Regions from separate parts of the Pseudomonas sp. CCI3.1 genome, predicted to be linked through region 2. Evidence: predicted binding sites of a transcription regulator. Region 2 holds the regulator's gene; the other holds the start of a gene.
The links. Region 2 encodes LexA, which represses DNA repair genes until DNA is damaged. Its sites were predicted from a motif close to CTGTNTNNNNANACAG; they were not measured.

Region 1 (7,568 bases), 2.3 Mb from region 2:
AAAAAGCGGAGTGACGTATGGACACGTCACCCCGCTTCTTCATCGAATTATCTGCGCGCTTTTAGTGGACACACTAAAGCTGTAGCTTACAGAAAAAGGCTTTTTTGGTCTACCGCTAAAGAGTCTAAAAGACAGGAGAATGCGACAGAACATCGCTTAGCGGTTAAAAATCGGGCTACTGGCGCGCCAACAACCCGATTTTACAGAGATAACTCAACGCAGGTCGAGCACATCCTGCATGTCATACAGCCCAGGCTCGCGCCCTTCCAGCCACAAAGCTGCTCGAACGGCGCCCTTGGCAAAAGTCATGCGACTGGATGCCTTGTGGGTGATTTCGAGCCGCTCGCCTTCAGTGGCAAACAGCACCGTGTGATCACCCACCACATCACCGCCGCGCACCGTAGCGAAACCGATGGTTTCACGCTCGCGAGCACCGGTATGGCCTTCACGACCATAGACCGCGACTTTTTGCAGATCGCGCCCCAATGCATCGGCAATCACTTCACCCATGCGCATCGCCGTTCCCGAAGGTGCGTCGACCTTGTGCCGGTGGTGAGCCTCGATGATTTCGATATCCGCATCATCACCCATCACCCGCGCAGCCATGTCGAGCAACTTGAACGACAGATTGACCCCGACACTGAAGTTGGAAGCAAAGACAATCGCAATGTCCTGACCCGCTTCGACCAACAGCTGTTTTTGCGCCGCGCTCAAGCCCGTGGTGCCAATCACCATGGCCTTGCCCAGCTTGCGACACACCGCCAGGTTGCCCAGCATCACTTCAGGCAAAGTGAAATCGATCAGCACGTCAAAGTCAGCAGAGACCTCTTGCAGGCTGGCTGACAACGGCACATCAATCCGCCCTACAGAAGCCAGCTCACCGGCATCAGCCCCCACCAGAGAGCTGCCCGGACGAACGATTGCCGCCGTCAGCCCGCACACTGGCGAGCGCTGCTGCACCGCATCGATCAATGTCCTGCCCATGCGCCCGGCAGCGCCCATCACAGCTATACGTCGCATTTACCGCTCCTTACAGGTCGCCGAAAAAACGCTTCACGCCTTCAAACCAACCAGTGGCGTTTGGTGAGTGGCAGCTATCGCCTTCCAGCGTGGTACGGAACTCCTCCATCAACTCACGCTGACGACGGCTCAACTTGACCGGCGTTTCAACTACAACGCGACACATCAGATCGCCTGCACCACCACCCCGCACCGGAGCAACACCCTTGCCACGCAAGCGGAACTGCTTGCCAGTCTGAGTGCCTTCAGGGACTTTCAGCTTGACCCGACCATCCAGCGTTGGCACTTCAAGCTCTGCACCCAACGCTGCATCAGCCACGCTGATTGGCACTTCACAGAACAAATGTTTGCCGTCGCGCTGAAAAATCGCGTGCTCGCGCACATCGATCACTACATACAGATCGCCAGTCGGCCCACCTTGTACGCCCGCCTCGCCTTCGCCCGACAGACGAATGCGGTCGCCGGTATCAACGCCCGCAGGGACTTTGACGGAAAGCGTTTTGTATTCCTCGACACGGCCTTCGCCACGGCAGCTGTCGCATGGGTCAGAGATGACCTTGCCTTGACCATGACAACGCGGGCAAGTCTGCTGAACAGCAAAGAAGCCCTGCTGCATACGCACCTGGCCGATACCGCCGCAGGTTGTGCAGGTCACAGGCGAAGAACCCTTCTTGGCGCCCGAACCATCACATGGCTTGCAGTTGACCAACGTAGGAACGCGGATATTGACCGTGGTACCGCGCACGGCTTCTTCCAGATCCAGCTCCAGCGTGTAGCGCAAATCGCTACCACGCTGAGCGCCACCCCGGGAGCCGCCACGACCACCACCAAAGAAATCGCTGAACACATCGCCAAAAATATCGGAGAAGTTCTGGCCGCCAAAACCAGCGCCGCCGCCGCCCATTTGCGGATCAACACCGGCATGGCCGTATTGATCGTAGGCCGCACGCTTGCTGGAGTCCGACAGTACTTCGTAAGCTTCGTTAGCTTCCTTGAACAGCTCTTCCGAGGCCTTGTCATCCGGATTGCGATCCGGGTGATGCTTCATCGCCAGGCGGCGATAAGCTTTTTTCAGCTCGATCTCAGTCGTAGTGCGTTCAACACCCAATATTTCGTAATAGTCGCGCTTTGCCATAATTCTTTGCACTCTCAAGGACGTTCGACAAAACCCTCCCGAGCCTCGCCAAACCCGCCAAGCCCGAAAAGGATCAGACCCGACTCACGTCTTTTCAACGATATTGGTTTCTGTTTAACAGCCAATGCATTGGCCGACAGGAGCGGTTACCTCTGGCTGGAAAACAAGAAAGATCCAGACCAAACCGCCAGCATTCGACCTTGTCGCATGCTGTAAAAAATTCCTTTACTCCAGACACGCCAACGCGGGAGCAAGCTCCCGCGCGGCGACATCCTACCAGTCACCGCTAAAGCGCGGTCAACTGGCCGACAAACAAGCTAATTACTTGTTGTCTTTTACTTCTTCGAACTCAGCGTCGACAACGTCGTCCGCTTTTTCAGCCGAATCAGCTGGCTTGGCCGCTGCGTCTGCCGGGTTCGCTTGCTCGGCGTACATTTTCTGTGCAACCGGAGCAGACACCTTGGACAGCTCTTCAACCTTGGCTTCGATAGCAGCCTTGTCGTCGCCTTTAACAGCAGCTTCAAGTGCAACTACAGCAGCTTCGATTGCAGCTTTCTCTTCCTCGGTTACTTTGTCGCCAGCATCGACGATCATTTTGCGAGTCGAGTGAACCAGTGCGTCGCCCTGATTACGTGCAGCTGCCAGCTCTTCGAACTTGCGGTCTTCCTCAGCATTGATCTCGGCATCGCGAACCATCTGAGCGATTTCTTCCTCGGACAGACCCGAGTTAGCCTTGATCACGATGGACTGAGACTTGCCAGTCGCCTTGTCTTTTGCACTTACGTGCAGGATGCCGTTGGCATCGATGTCGAAGGTTACTTCGATCTGAGGCACGCCACGTGGAGCTGGTGGAATGTCAGCCAGGTCGAACTTGCCCAACGACTTGTTCTGTGCGGCTTGCTTACGCTCACCTTGCAGCACGTGAATGGTCACAGCGCCCTGGTTGTCGTCAGCCGTCGAGAACACTTGCGATTTCTTTGTAGGAATCGTGGTGTTTTTCTCGATCAGAGCAGTCATTACGCCGCCCATGGTTTCGATACCCAAAGTCAGCGGGCTCACGTCCAGCAACAGAACGTCTTTAACATCACCGGCCAATACCGCGCCCTGGATAGCAGCACCCATGGCAACAGCTTCGTCCGGGTTCACGTCTTTACGTGCTTCCTTGCCGAAGAACTCGGTTACCAGCTTCTGTACCAGCGGCATACGAGTCTGACCACCGACCAAGATCACGTCGTTGATCGCGCCAACGTCGATACCAGCGTCTTTCAGAGCAATGCGGCAAGGCTCGATGGTGCGCTGAACCAGGTCTTCAACCAGCGATTCCAGCTTGGCGCGAGAAATCTTCACGTTCAAGTGCTTAGGACCGGTGGCATCTGCAGTGATGTAAGGCAGATTCACGTCAGTCGACTGGCTCGAAGACAGTTCGATCTTGGCTTTTTCAGCAGCTTCTTTCAGACGCTGCATCGCCAGCGGGTCACCTTTAAGGTTCATGCCGCTTTCTTTCTTGAACTCGTCAACCAGGTAGTCGATCAGACGGATGTCAAAGTCTTCACCACCCAGGAACGTGTCACCGTTGGTTGCCAGCACTTCAAACTGGTGCTCGCCATCAACTTCGGCAATTTCAATGACCGACACGTCGAAAGTACCGCCACCCAAGTCATAAACGATGACAGTGTGGTCGCCCTTCGCTTTGTCCATACCGTAAGCCAGAGCAGCTGCGGTTGGTTCGTTGATGATGCGCTTAACGTCCAGACCCGCAATACGGCCGGCATCTTTAGTAGCTTGACGCTGGCTGTCGTTGAAGTAGGCCGGAACGGTAATGACCGCTTCAGTCACTGGCTCGCCGAGGTAGTCTTCGGCGGTTTTCTTCATTTTCTTCAGAATTTCAGCCGAGATCTGTGGCGGAGCCATTTTCTGGCCGTTCACTTCAACCCAAGCGTCACCGTTGTCAGCCTTGGCGATCTTGTACGGAACCATCTGAATGTCTTTCTGTACAACTTCTTCGTCAAAACGACGACCGATCAGACGCTTCACCGCGTACAGGGTGTTATGCGGATTGGTCACTGCCTGACGCTTGGCCGACTGGCCAACCAGAATTTCGCCATCATTGGCGTACGCAACGATCGACGGCGTAGTACGCGCGCCTTCTGCGTTTTCGATAACTTTTGCTTTACCGTTTTCAAGAACCGAAACACACGAGTTGGTGGTCCCGAGGTCAATACCGATAATTCTGCCCATGTCTACTCTCCCTAAATTTGAATTTTGTTGCCGCAGCAGTGATGACCAACTGCGGCATTACTTAACGCTTGACTTCTAAATGGGGGCCTTGCGGCCGATTTCAAGCCTGCTCGTCAATCGATGGCGAAACCGGCGCTGGCGCCTTGCTAACTACGACCATAGCCGGGCGCAGCAAGCGACCATTGAGCTGATAACCTTTTTGAAACACCTTGAGCACACTGTTTGGCTCCAGGTCAGCGCTTTCCTGCATTGCCATCGCTTGATGATGCTCGGCATTGAAGGGTTCGCCGTGCGGGTCGATCGCTTCCAGCTGATAACGCTTCAGGGTGTCCTGGAACATTTTCAGGGTCAGTTCAATCCCTTCGCGCATCGGACGAATGTTCTCGTCGTCAGGGCTGGACAGCTCAAGACCGCGCTCCAGACTGTCGATCACCGGCAACAGATCGCCTGCAAACTTCTCCAGCGCAAATTTGTGAGCCTTTTCGACATCCTGTTCGGCGCGGCGGCGAACGTTTTGCAGATCGGCAGCTACGCGCAGAGCCTGATCATTAGCGGCTGCCAGCTGCTCTTCAAGCACCTGCACGCGGGCTGCCAAATCTTCACCTGCTACATCAGCGGCCTGGTTGGCGTCCTGGTTCTGCGTATCCATAGTCTGTTCGTCTGCCATAGATTTCTCCTTTCAAACTTCGTCCGCGAGCTCGACTCGCGCTTCTGCCAAGGTATATGGGGTCGCAAATCTCAGGTTCAAGACCCTGAAAACCAGAAAATAGATGTTAGAGCCCTCTGGCATTACCTGCAAAAAAACAAATTCGAGCTAAAAAAGTTAAAAAAACAAGCAAATCGAACTAAGCACAACCATTGTCAGCATGAAACAAAACACTGTATAAATAACCAGACATTACGTTTTGGAGCAGCTCCCATGCTGGTGCACCTGTCCGTACACAACTACGCCATCGTTGAACATCTCGATCTCGAACTGGATCGCGGGATGAGTGTAATCACTGGCGAGACCGGTGCCGGCAAATCGATCATGCTCGACGCTTTGGGCCTCACACTGGGAGACCGTGCAGACAGCGGTGTTGTTCGCCCAGGTGCCGACAAGGCCGATATCCTGGCCACTTTCGACCTGCAAGACATACCCGAAGCCCGGGCCTGGCTTGCCGAGCGCGACCTGGAAGGCGACGGTCCGTGCATCTTGCGCCGGGTCATCACCGCCGAAGGCCGATCGCGCAGCTACATCAATGGCACCCCCTGCCCCCAGGGCGACCTCAAGGCTCTGGGCGAGCTGCTGATCGACATCCACAGCCAGCACGAGCACCAGTCACTGCTCAAGCCCGACACTCACCGTCGCCTGCTCGACGAGTACGCCGGCGCCACCGATCTGGCCCGCCAGGTACAACTGGCCGCCCAACGCTGGCGTCAGACCAGACAAGAGCTTGAACACCTGTCCAACTCCGGAGATGAACAGCGCTCGCGCCATCAGTTGCTGAGCTACCAGCTCGAAGAGCTGGAAACCCTCTCGCTGGGCGAAAACGAACTCGAAGAGCTGGAACAGGAACACAAAAACCTGACCAATGCCGAAACCTTGCTGACCATCTGCCGTCAGGTGGTAGAGCAATGCAGCGAAAGCGATTCAGGCAACGTCCTCAATGCCCTGACGGCCAGTCTCAATCGCCTTTCGAGCATCAACAGCAATTCGGGCTCACTGGGCGAAGCCACCGACCTGCTGGCCAGCGCACAAATCCAGGTCGAAGAAGCCGTAGGCGAACTCAATCGCTTTATCGACCATTTTGATGCCGACCCGGGTCGCCTGCAGTACCTGGAAGAACGGCTGGACACCATCTATACACTGGCGCGCAAACATCGGGTGCAACCCAACGAAGTGGCAGCACTGCAGCAAAAACTACTCGATGAGCTCGAAACCCTTAACGCCAACGATGAAAACATCGAACGCCTGGCTAACGAGCTGACGTCCTTCTCCCGTCACTATCATGAGTGCGCACGCGAACTCAGCAACCTGCGCGGCCTGGCCGCAACACGCCTGAGCAGTGCTGTAGAAGAAGAAATCCAGCGACTTGGCATGCCGGGTGGGCGCTTCATGATCGAACTGCGCCCCCAGAGCAGCAGTGACCCCATGCCTCAAGGCCTTGAGCAGGTAGAGCTGCTCGTAAGCGCCAACCCCGGCCAGCCACTCAAGGCCTTGGCCAAGGTTGCCTCTGGCGGCGAACTGTCGCGTATCAGCCTGGCCATCCAGGTCATCACCGCTCAAACCTCCCGCGTCCCCACTCTGGTGTTCGACGAAGTGGATGTGGGCATTGGCGGTCCGACTGCCGAAATCGTCGGGCAACTGCTACGCCGCCTTGGCGAGCGTGGCCAGGTACTTACGGTGACTCACTTGCCGCAAGTGGCTGCGCAATGCCATCAACACCTTTTTGTACACAAGGTTCGCGAGAGCGAGACCACACGCACTGCCGTGGCAAAACTGAGCAAAAAAGAACGCGTTGAAGAAGTCGCTCGCATGCTTGGCGGCGTTGACCTGACCAAAGAATCCCTGGCCCACGCCAAGAAAATGGTCGTCACTGCAAAAAATCTGGCAGCTTAACGACGAACGGTCATTAAAAGACCTGTTTCTTAAAGCACGAAGGCGGCCCTTGGGCCGCCTTCGATCGTTTCGCGAGCCGTAGCTCGCGTGACATGCTTACTTGGACTTCTTGCGCACGTACAGCACCAAGTTGTGATCCACCAACTCAACACCGTGCTTGGCTGCAATGGCATGCTGCAGTTTTTCGATGTCTTCGTCGAAAAACTCGATCACTTCACCGCTGTCCACGTTGACCATATGGTCGTGGTGGCCGCCATCAGCATCAGCCAATTCAAAGACCGCATGACCACCATCGAAATTATGGCGAATCACCAGCCCCGCTGACTCAAACTGGGTCAGAACACGGTAAACCGTGGCCAGACCGACGTCCTCGCCTGCTTGCATAAGTGCCTTGTAAACATCCTCGGCGCTCATGTGACGCTGCTCTGCAGAGTCAAGCATCTGTAGAATTTTGACTCGTGGCAGAGTCACCTTAAGTCCGGCCTTACGTAGTTCGCTATTTTCAACCATGGTTAGCTTTCTCGCGGAAGCGGCTTCGCAGCTTCTCTTAATACGGGTATGATCGGCGTTTAC
Region 2 (7,568 bases):
CGAGCACATGGGGCACGTGAGCATGATGCACGGCGTCGACCCTAACCCGCACATGTCGCTGTACGCGGCAAAAGCCTCGGGCATGATGGGTTTGACCGCTGAAATGCTGGGCAAGATGCATGGCATCACCCGTGAGCAGCAGGATGCATTTGCTGTGCGTTCTCACCAGCTCGCGCACAAGGCGACGATTGAAGGCAAGTTCAAGGACGAAATCATCCCGATGCAGGGGTATGACGAAAATGGCTTCCTGAAGATGTTCGACTACGACGAAACCATTCGTCCGGAAACGACCCTGGAAAGCCTGGCAGCACTCAAGCCTGCGTTCAACCCGAAGGGGGGCACTGTGACAGCGGGTACTTCCTCGCAAATCACCGATGGTGCGTCATGCATGATCGTGATGTCTGCCCAGCGCGCAAAAGACCTGGGTCTTGAGCCGTTGGCAGTGATTCGTTCGATGGCGGTAGCGGGTGTGGATCCTGCAATCATGGGCTATGGTCCAGTACCGGCTACGCAAAAAGCGTTGAAGCGTGCAGGGTTGAATATGGCCGATATCGACTTCATTGAGCTCAACGAAGCTTTCGCCGCACAGGCCCTGCCAGTGCTGAAAGATTTGAAAGTGCTCGACAAGATGAATGAGAAGGTTAACCTGCACGGCGGTGCCATCGCACTGGGTCACCCATTTGGATGCTCAGGTGCTCGTATCTCCGGCACGTTGCTCAATGTAATGAAGCAAAATGGCGGCACTTTTGGGTTGTCCACCATGTGCATTGGTCTTGGCCAGGGCATTGCCACCGTCTTCGAACGCGTCTAAGCGTTGCGTTGATGGAAGCCGGGGCCTTGTGCCCCGGTTTTTGTTTTTAAGCGTGTTTATTTTTTTATTTTGCAGAGGGTCCGTAACATGCCGCTACAACCTGGGCTCTATCAGCACTACAAAGGTCCTCAATATCGGGTATTCAGTGTGGCTCGCCACTCTGAAACCGAAGAGGATGTGGTGTTCTACCAAGCCCTGTATGGCGATTACGGCTTTTGGGTGCGCCCGCTGAGCATGTTCCTGGAGTCAGTCATCGTTGAGGGCGAACACGTCCCGCGATTTGCCTTGATTCAGGCCGAACCCAGCCTTTTTTCCCGGCTATAAGGCAAGGTCGTGCAGAACCCTGTGCTTGACCTCACCTTGTAGCCACTATATATAGCGGTGCCGCGTCAGGCGCGAACCGCCTTTCACTTCTAGAATTCAGGAATTTTCTGATCCATGGGCAAATCGCTGGTCATTGTGGAATCCCCGGCTAAGGCCAAGACCATCAACAAGTACTTGGGTAACGAGTACGTGGTGAAGTCGAGTATCGGCCATATCCGAGACCTGCCCACCAGCGGTTCGGCTAGCGCCAGCAAAGAACCGGCTGCCAAGCGTGGCAAGGCAGCGGCAGGCGAAGCGCCGGCCCTGTCGCCAAAAGAGAAGGCTCAAAAGCAGCTGATCTCGCGCATGGGCGTCGATCCCGAACATGGCTGGAAAGCCAAGTACGAGATCCTGCCCGGCAAGGAAAAGGTCATCGAAGAGCTGCGCCGGCTCGCCAAGGATGCTGACACCATCTATCTCGCAACCGACTTGGATCGCGAGGGGGAAGCCATTGCCTGGCACCTGCGCGAAGCCATCGGTGGTGATGACAGCCGCTACAAGCGCGTGGTGTTCAACGAAATCACCAAAAAGGCGATCCAGGAAGCCTTCTCCAAGCCGGGCGAGCTGGACATCAACCGTGTTAACGCCCAGCAGGCCCGCCGCTTTCTCGATCGCGTAGTGGGTTACATGGTTTCACCGCTGCTGTGGGCCAAGGTTGCCCGTGGTCTGTCGGCAGGCCGTGTGCAGTCGGTAGCGGTAAAACTGGTGGTTGAGCGCGAGCGCGAAATTCGTGCGTTCAACCCTGAAGAGTACTGGGAAATTCACGCCGACCTTGGCACTGCCAAGGGTGCCAAGGTGCGCTTCGACGTCGCCCGTGAAAAAGGCGAGGCGTTCAAGCCGCTGAACGAAGCTCAGGCCATGGCTGCGCTGGAGAAGCTCAAGGCTTCCAATTACAGCATCGTCAAGCGTGAAGACAAACCGACCAGCAGCAAGCCGTCGGCGCCATTCATTACCTCCACCCTGCAACAGGCCGCGAGCAATCGCCTGGGGTACGGGGTGAAGAAAACCATGATGATGGCTCAGCGCTTGTATGAAGCGGGCTACATCACGTACATGCGTACCGACTCCACCAATCTGTCGGCCGATGCCGTCGAGATGGCGCGCACCTACATTGAAGGTGAGTTCGGCGCAGACTACCTGCCGCCGGCCCCGAACGTGTATAGCAGCAAGGAGGGTGCACAGGAGGCTCACGAAGCGATTCGTCCTTCAGATGTAAACATGCACCCAAGCAAGCTGTCGGGCATGGAGCGCGACGCTGAGCGCCTTTACGAGCTTATCTGGCGCCAGTTCGTGGCTTGTCAGATGCTGCCTGCTAAATACCTGTCGACCACCGTCAGCGTCGCGGCTGGCGATTTTGAGCTGCGAGCCAAGGGCCGCATCCTGAAATTCGACGGTTACACCCGCGTGATGCCACAAATTGCCAAGCCGGGCGACGACGACGTACTGCCAGATATGGCACAGGGCGATGTGCTGAAACTGATCGAGCTTGATCCAAGCCAGCATTTCACCAAGCCACCTGCGCGTTACTCCGAAGCCAGCCTGGTAAAAGAGATGGAAAAGCGCGGTATTGGTCGCCCATCGACCTATGCAGCGATCATTTCGACTATTCAGGATCGTGGTTACGTGGCGCTGCATAACCGCCGCTTCTACTCCGAAAAAATGGGCGATATCGTCACCGAGCGCTTGTCCGAGAGTTTCTCTGATCTGATGGACTACGGCTTCACTGCCGGCATGGAAGAGAACCTCGATGACGTGGCGCAAGGCGAGCGTGACTGGAAAAACGTGCTGGACGAGTTCTACGGCGACTTCAAGAAAAAGCTCGAAGTAGCCGCTGCGCCGGATGGCGGGATGCGTGCCAACCAGCCTGTGATGACTGATATTCCGTGTAAAGAATGTGGTCGTCCAATGCAGATTCGCACGGCTTCGACTGGCGTGTTCCTGGGGTGCTCGGGTTACAGCCTGCCGCCTAAAGAGCGTTGCAAGGCCACGGTCAATCTGGTGCCAGGCGACGAAATCGCAGCGGACGATGAAGGCGAGTCCGAATCGCTGGTGTTGTTGGGCAAGCACCGTTGCCCGATTTGCAGCACGGCCATGGATGCTTACCTGCTGGATGAGAAGCACAAGCTGCACATCTGCGGTAACAATCCGGATTGCGTCGGCTATGAAATTGAAGAAGGCAACTACCGTATCAAGGGCTATGAAGGTCCGAGCCTGGAGTGCGACAAGTGCGGCAGCGAGATGCAGCTAAAAACCGGCCGCTTCGGCAAGTTCTTCGGTTGCACCAACGCCGAGTGTAAAAACACCCGTAAATTGCTGAAGAGTGGTGAAGCCGCACCGCCGAAAATGGACCCGGTGAAAATGCCGGAGCTTAAATGCGAGAAGGTTAACGACACGTATATCCTGCGTGACGGTGCTTCAGGGTTGTTCCTGGCCGCGAGCCAATTTCCGAAAAACCGTGAGACCCGTGCTCCGTTGGTGATCGAAATTGTGCCGCACAAGGACGAGATCGATCCCAAGTATCACTTCCTGTGTGAAGCGCCGAAGAAAGACCCTGATGGGCGTCCTGCGGTGATTCGCTACAGTCGCAAAACCAAAGAGCAGTACGTGCAGACTGAAGTTGAAGGCAAGCCGACTGGCTGGCGTGCGTTCTACGACGGTAAGAGCTGGAAGGTTGAAGACAAGCGTAAAGAAAAAGACGCTTGATCTGAACTGAACGCTGAATAAAAAACCGCGCAAGGGCTATGCCTTGCGCGGTTTTTTTTGGCAGAAGCGCCCGTGAATATTCTTTTACGGATTGAACGGGGGAGGGCCATTCCTCGTAGCAGCTGCCGAAGGAACGAGGCTGCGTTCGGCGACGAAGTCGTCGTCTAACCAGATGCCGCTGTCCACCTGAAAGACCGCATGCTCCAGTTTTGCGACCGCTTCGCGCTCGAACGCAGCCTTCGTTCCTCGGCAGCTGCTACGAGACATATGTGCGACGCTTGCGCCAGCACCGCCTGATCCCTGAGACTGCACAAACTGCCATCACTCATTTGCTGTGGAGCGCCCGCATGGCTCACGAACTTTATACCCGCACCAATCAGAAGATCTATTTCGCTGGCCTGGCCCTTGAGGCCATGAACATGGCGGCTGACGGTCGTGCCATGAATGCTCAGGCGTTGGTTCAGGCTGAGCGCGAATCCGCGGTCTTTCATCTGTATGGGGCACTGCTTGGCTTGTGTCACGAGATAGCAGGCTTTTATCGGTTGTCACAGGCCAGTGCGCCTCGAGTCGAGTTGCTGCTCACCCAGCAAGTGCTGGACGAGAAGGCCATTCCTGAGTTGGCAGAGTTGGTTGAGCTGGCGCAGGCGCCGCAGACATGGCTGGCGCAACTGGTTGCGACCCACGCGGCCCTGTATCAGCCGCTACAGGCGCCAAAAAAGATTAAGGCGGATGTGTTCCAGCCCTTGATCGTTGCGGTCAATCTGGAGGATGAGGCAACCCAGGAGTTGAGTCGCGACACACTGGAAGAGTGGCGTCAGAACTTGAAAAGGCTGGCCATTCGGTTCCGTGATGGACTCAATGAGTGCTAAGGGTCTAAACCGAAACGGTACAGTCATTCATCAGTCTGTCAGCGAAAGCGCTACAGATCCCGGGAAATTTCCACGGGATGGCTGATATACTCCCGCGCTTTCGTGGAGAACAAATTTATATGCCAACGTCTTTTCTAGAAATTGTCGAGTTGCCAGACGGCCGTATCGAGTTGCGCCGAGCTGAGGACGAAGGGACTTTGGTAACGCTGAATTTTTCTGAAGATGCCAAGGCCTTTCTTCAGGGGCAACACGTAGAGGTGGCGAAAGCCATGCTTAGCGTTGGCGTACAAATGGCGGGCCGACTGGCCGAAGGCGAGCTCGAAAAAGACGATGGGCCACGCATTCTTCACTAAGCGCCCCTGACTGCTGCGCCACAGCCAGGCGAGTGCGTTCTGCACTGGCCCTGTGGCGGCATCAACGGTTTAACCCAAGCGAATATTCAAGCTCTGCCCGTTGCCGGTGCGTGCTGCGCTGATCAGCTGATGGCGCGCAGCGCTGGTCAGTGGGTTGATCCAGCTCACTACGGTGTGGCTACGTCCCAGCCGCAGCGCTTCGCAGGTCAGTTGCAAGGCGCTTTTATTGCCGTTGGGTTGCAGCAACAGAATACGTTCGCGATTCAATCCTGCGTCGCGTAACCAGCTTTGGGTCAGGCTCGCAGGCGGTGCAATCAGCGTCAGCCAACGGGCATTTTGATGCTCGCTCAGTTCGCGCAGCATAGGAGCAAGCAGGTTCAGGCAGTTTCCGGCGGCACCGCGTAGCGACAGTTCGCTGAACACTTCAGGCTCGGCGCTCCAGGGGGAATCGAGCACGTCCTTGATCGCGGGTGTCATGGGTTGTGCCATGAACGCCTCGAACAGGGTGAGTTGTGCTGGCAGCGGTGTATGTGGGAACTGCATGAAGCCTCCTTTAGCGGCGAATGACGCCGACACTCAAGCCTTCAATGACCAGTTCCTGGTCTTTGAGGTTGACTTCAATCGGGGCGAATTCAGGGTTCTCGGCGATTAGCCATACCTTGTTGCCTTCACGCTTGAAGCGTTTGACTGTCACTTCGTCGTCGATACGGGCCACGACAATCTGGCCGTTACGGGCTTCGCGACAGGTATGCACAGCAAGTAAATCGCCATCAAAGATGCCGACATCCTTCATGCTCATGCCTTGTACCCGCAGCAAGTAGTCGGCTCGAGGGTGGAAGAAGGTCGGGTTGATGTTGCATGACTCTTCGACGTGCTCCAGCGCAAGAATCGGGGCGCCAGCAGCCACTCGGCCAATAATGGGCAGGGTTGATTCGTCAGACTTGGCTTCGAAGCCAGGAATGCGAATGCCGCGCGAGGCGCCGGGGGTCATCTCGATCGCACCCTTGCGGGCAAGAGCCTTGAGGTGTTCTTCGGCGGCATTGGGGGATTTGAAGCCCAGCTCCTGTGCGATCTCGGCACGGGTGGGCGGGTATCCGTTGTCATCCAGGCATCGCTTGATGAAGGCCAGGATCTCAGCTTGGCGTGGCGTCAGTTTTAGCATGTTGATCGCTCTGTCTTTTTATACAGTGACTGGGATTATATACAGTGAAGGCTTATTGGCAATCATCCATTTCCAGCAGTCCGCTGGACGGTCATTAACACGTCGGGCGGCCCGCACTTTATCAGGTGGGGCCTTGCTGGCCGAGGCTGTGGTTAAATGCAGAACTGCTCGGTCCTAAAGCGAATACGTGATCTTGACTTTTTACAAGCTGAAACGTATGTTTCAAACAAGTGTTTAAATGTTTGTCAGGCGGAGTAGTCATGGCACAGTCGGAAACCGTTGAACGTATCCTTGATGCTGCCGAGCAGCTGTTCGCGGAAAAAGGGTTTGCCGAAACCTCATTGCGGCTGATTACCAGCAAAGCCGGAGTTAATCTTGCGGCGGTCAATTACCATTTTGGTTCTAAAAAGGCGCTTATTCAGGCTGTGTTTTCGCGCTTTCTGGGGCCTTTTTGCGCCAACCTGGATCGCGAACTCGAGCGTCGCCAGGCCAAACCCGAGAACCGTCCCAGCCTTGAAGAGCTACTGGAAATGCTGGTCGAGCAGGCGCTGGTGATTCAGCCGCGCAGTGGTAATGACCTGTCGATTTTCATGCGCTTGCTGGGGTTGGCATTCAGTCAGAGCCAAGGTCACTTGCGTCGCTATCTTGAAGACATGTACGGCAAGGTTTTCCGCCGCTATATGTTGCTGGTCAACGAAGCGGCCCCGCAAATCCCGCCTCTCGAGTTGTTCTGGCGTGTGCACTTCATGTTGGGTGCTGCGGCCTTCAGCATGTCCGGGATCAAGGCGCTACGTGCCATCGCCGAGACTGATTTCGGTGTCAATACCTCAATCGAGCAGGTGATGCGCCTGATGGTGCCATTTCTCGCGGCAGGCATGCGTGCGCAAAGCGGCGTCACTGATTCTGCAATGGCCAGTGCCCAGCTTCGTCCGCGCAGTAAAACCCCTGCGGTGACCGCCAAGGTTTGACCTGCTGCGGGTGTGCGCGGCTGCTTTGTTCCGCTAAGCTAGTTGCCATGCCCAGCCCTGACTTATTCCCGTCTGTCGATTCGTCGCCGCCTCTCTGGAGTGCGGCGCGCAGGCGCATGCCTGAGGATCCGGGCGGGGTAATGAACGCTCTCTTTTTAAAGGATTTCCCATGAGTTCTGCCTTGCAAGGCTCCTTGATGGTGGACGTCGCCGGTACTTGGCTGACGGCTGAAGATCGGCAATTACTTCGCCAGCCTGAAGTAGGCGGGTTGATCATCTTTGCACGCAATATCGAGCACCCGCGCCAGGTGCGTGAGTTGAGCGCCTCGATTCGTGCGCT

Region 1: a site for LexA is predicted at 5,273-5,288, ahead of recN (DNA repair protein RecN). Genes of this name have one in related genera too.

Annotation. Positions count from the first base shown of each region.
Region 1 is NZ_JAVIWO010000001.1:2,395,952-2,403,519, forward strand. Features, by position in the region: gene dapB (4-hydroxy-tetrahydrodipicolinate reductase) at 214-1,020, opposite strand; gene dnaJ (molecular chaperone DnaJ) at 1,031-2,155, opposite strand; gene dnaK (molecular chaperone DnaK) at 2,477-4,393, opposite strand; gene grpE (nucleotide exchange factor GrpE) at 4,494-5,060, opposite strand; gene recN (DNA repair protein RecN) at 5,313-6,995, shown strand; gene fur (ferric iron uptake transcriptional regulator) at 7,092-7,505, opposite strand.
Region 2 is NZ_JAVIWO010000001.1:4,674,155-4,681,722, forward strand. Features, by position in the region: gene fadA (acetyl-CoA C-acyltransferase FadA) at 1-811, shown strand, start outside; gene RGV06_RS21495 (DUF1653 domain-containing protein) at 899-1,135, shown strand; gene topA (type I DNA topoisomerase) at 1,250-3,877, shown strand; gene RGV06_RS21505 (DUF6586 family protein) at 4,225-4,746, shown strand; gene RGV06_RS21510 (hypothetical protein) at 4,866-5,099, shown strand; gene sulA (SOS-induced cell division inhibitor SulA) at 5,169-5,642, opposite strand; gene lexA (transcriptional repressor LexA) at 5,653-6,261, opposite strand; gene RGV06_RS21525 (TetR/AcrR family transcriptional regulator) at 6,522-7,229, shown strand; gene nagZ (beta-N-acetylhexosaminidase) at 7,411-7,568, shown strand, end outside.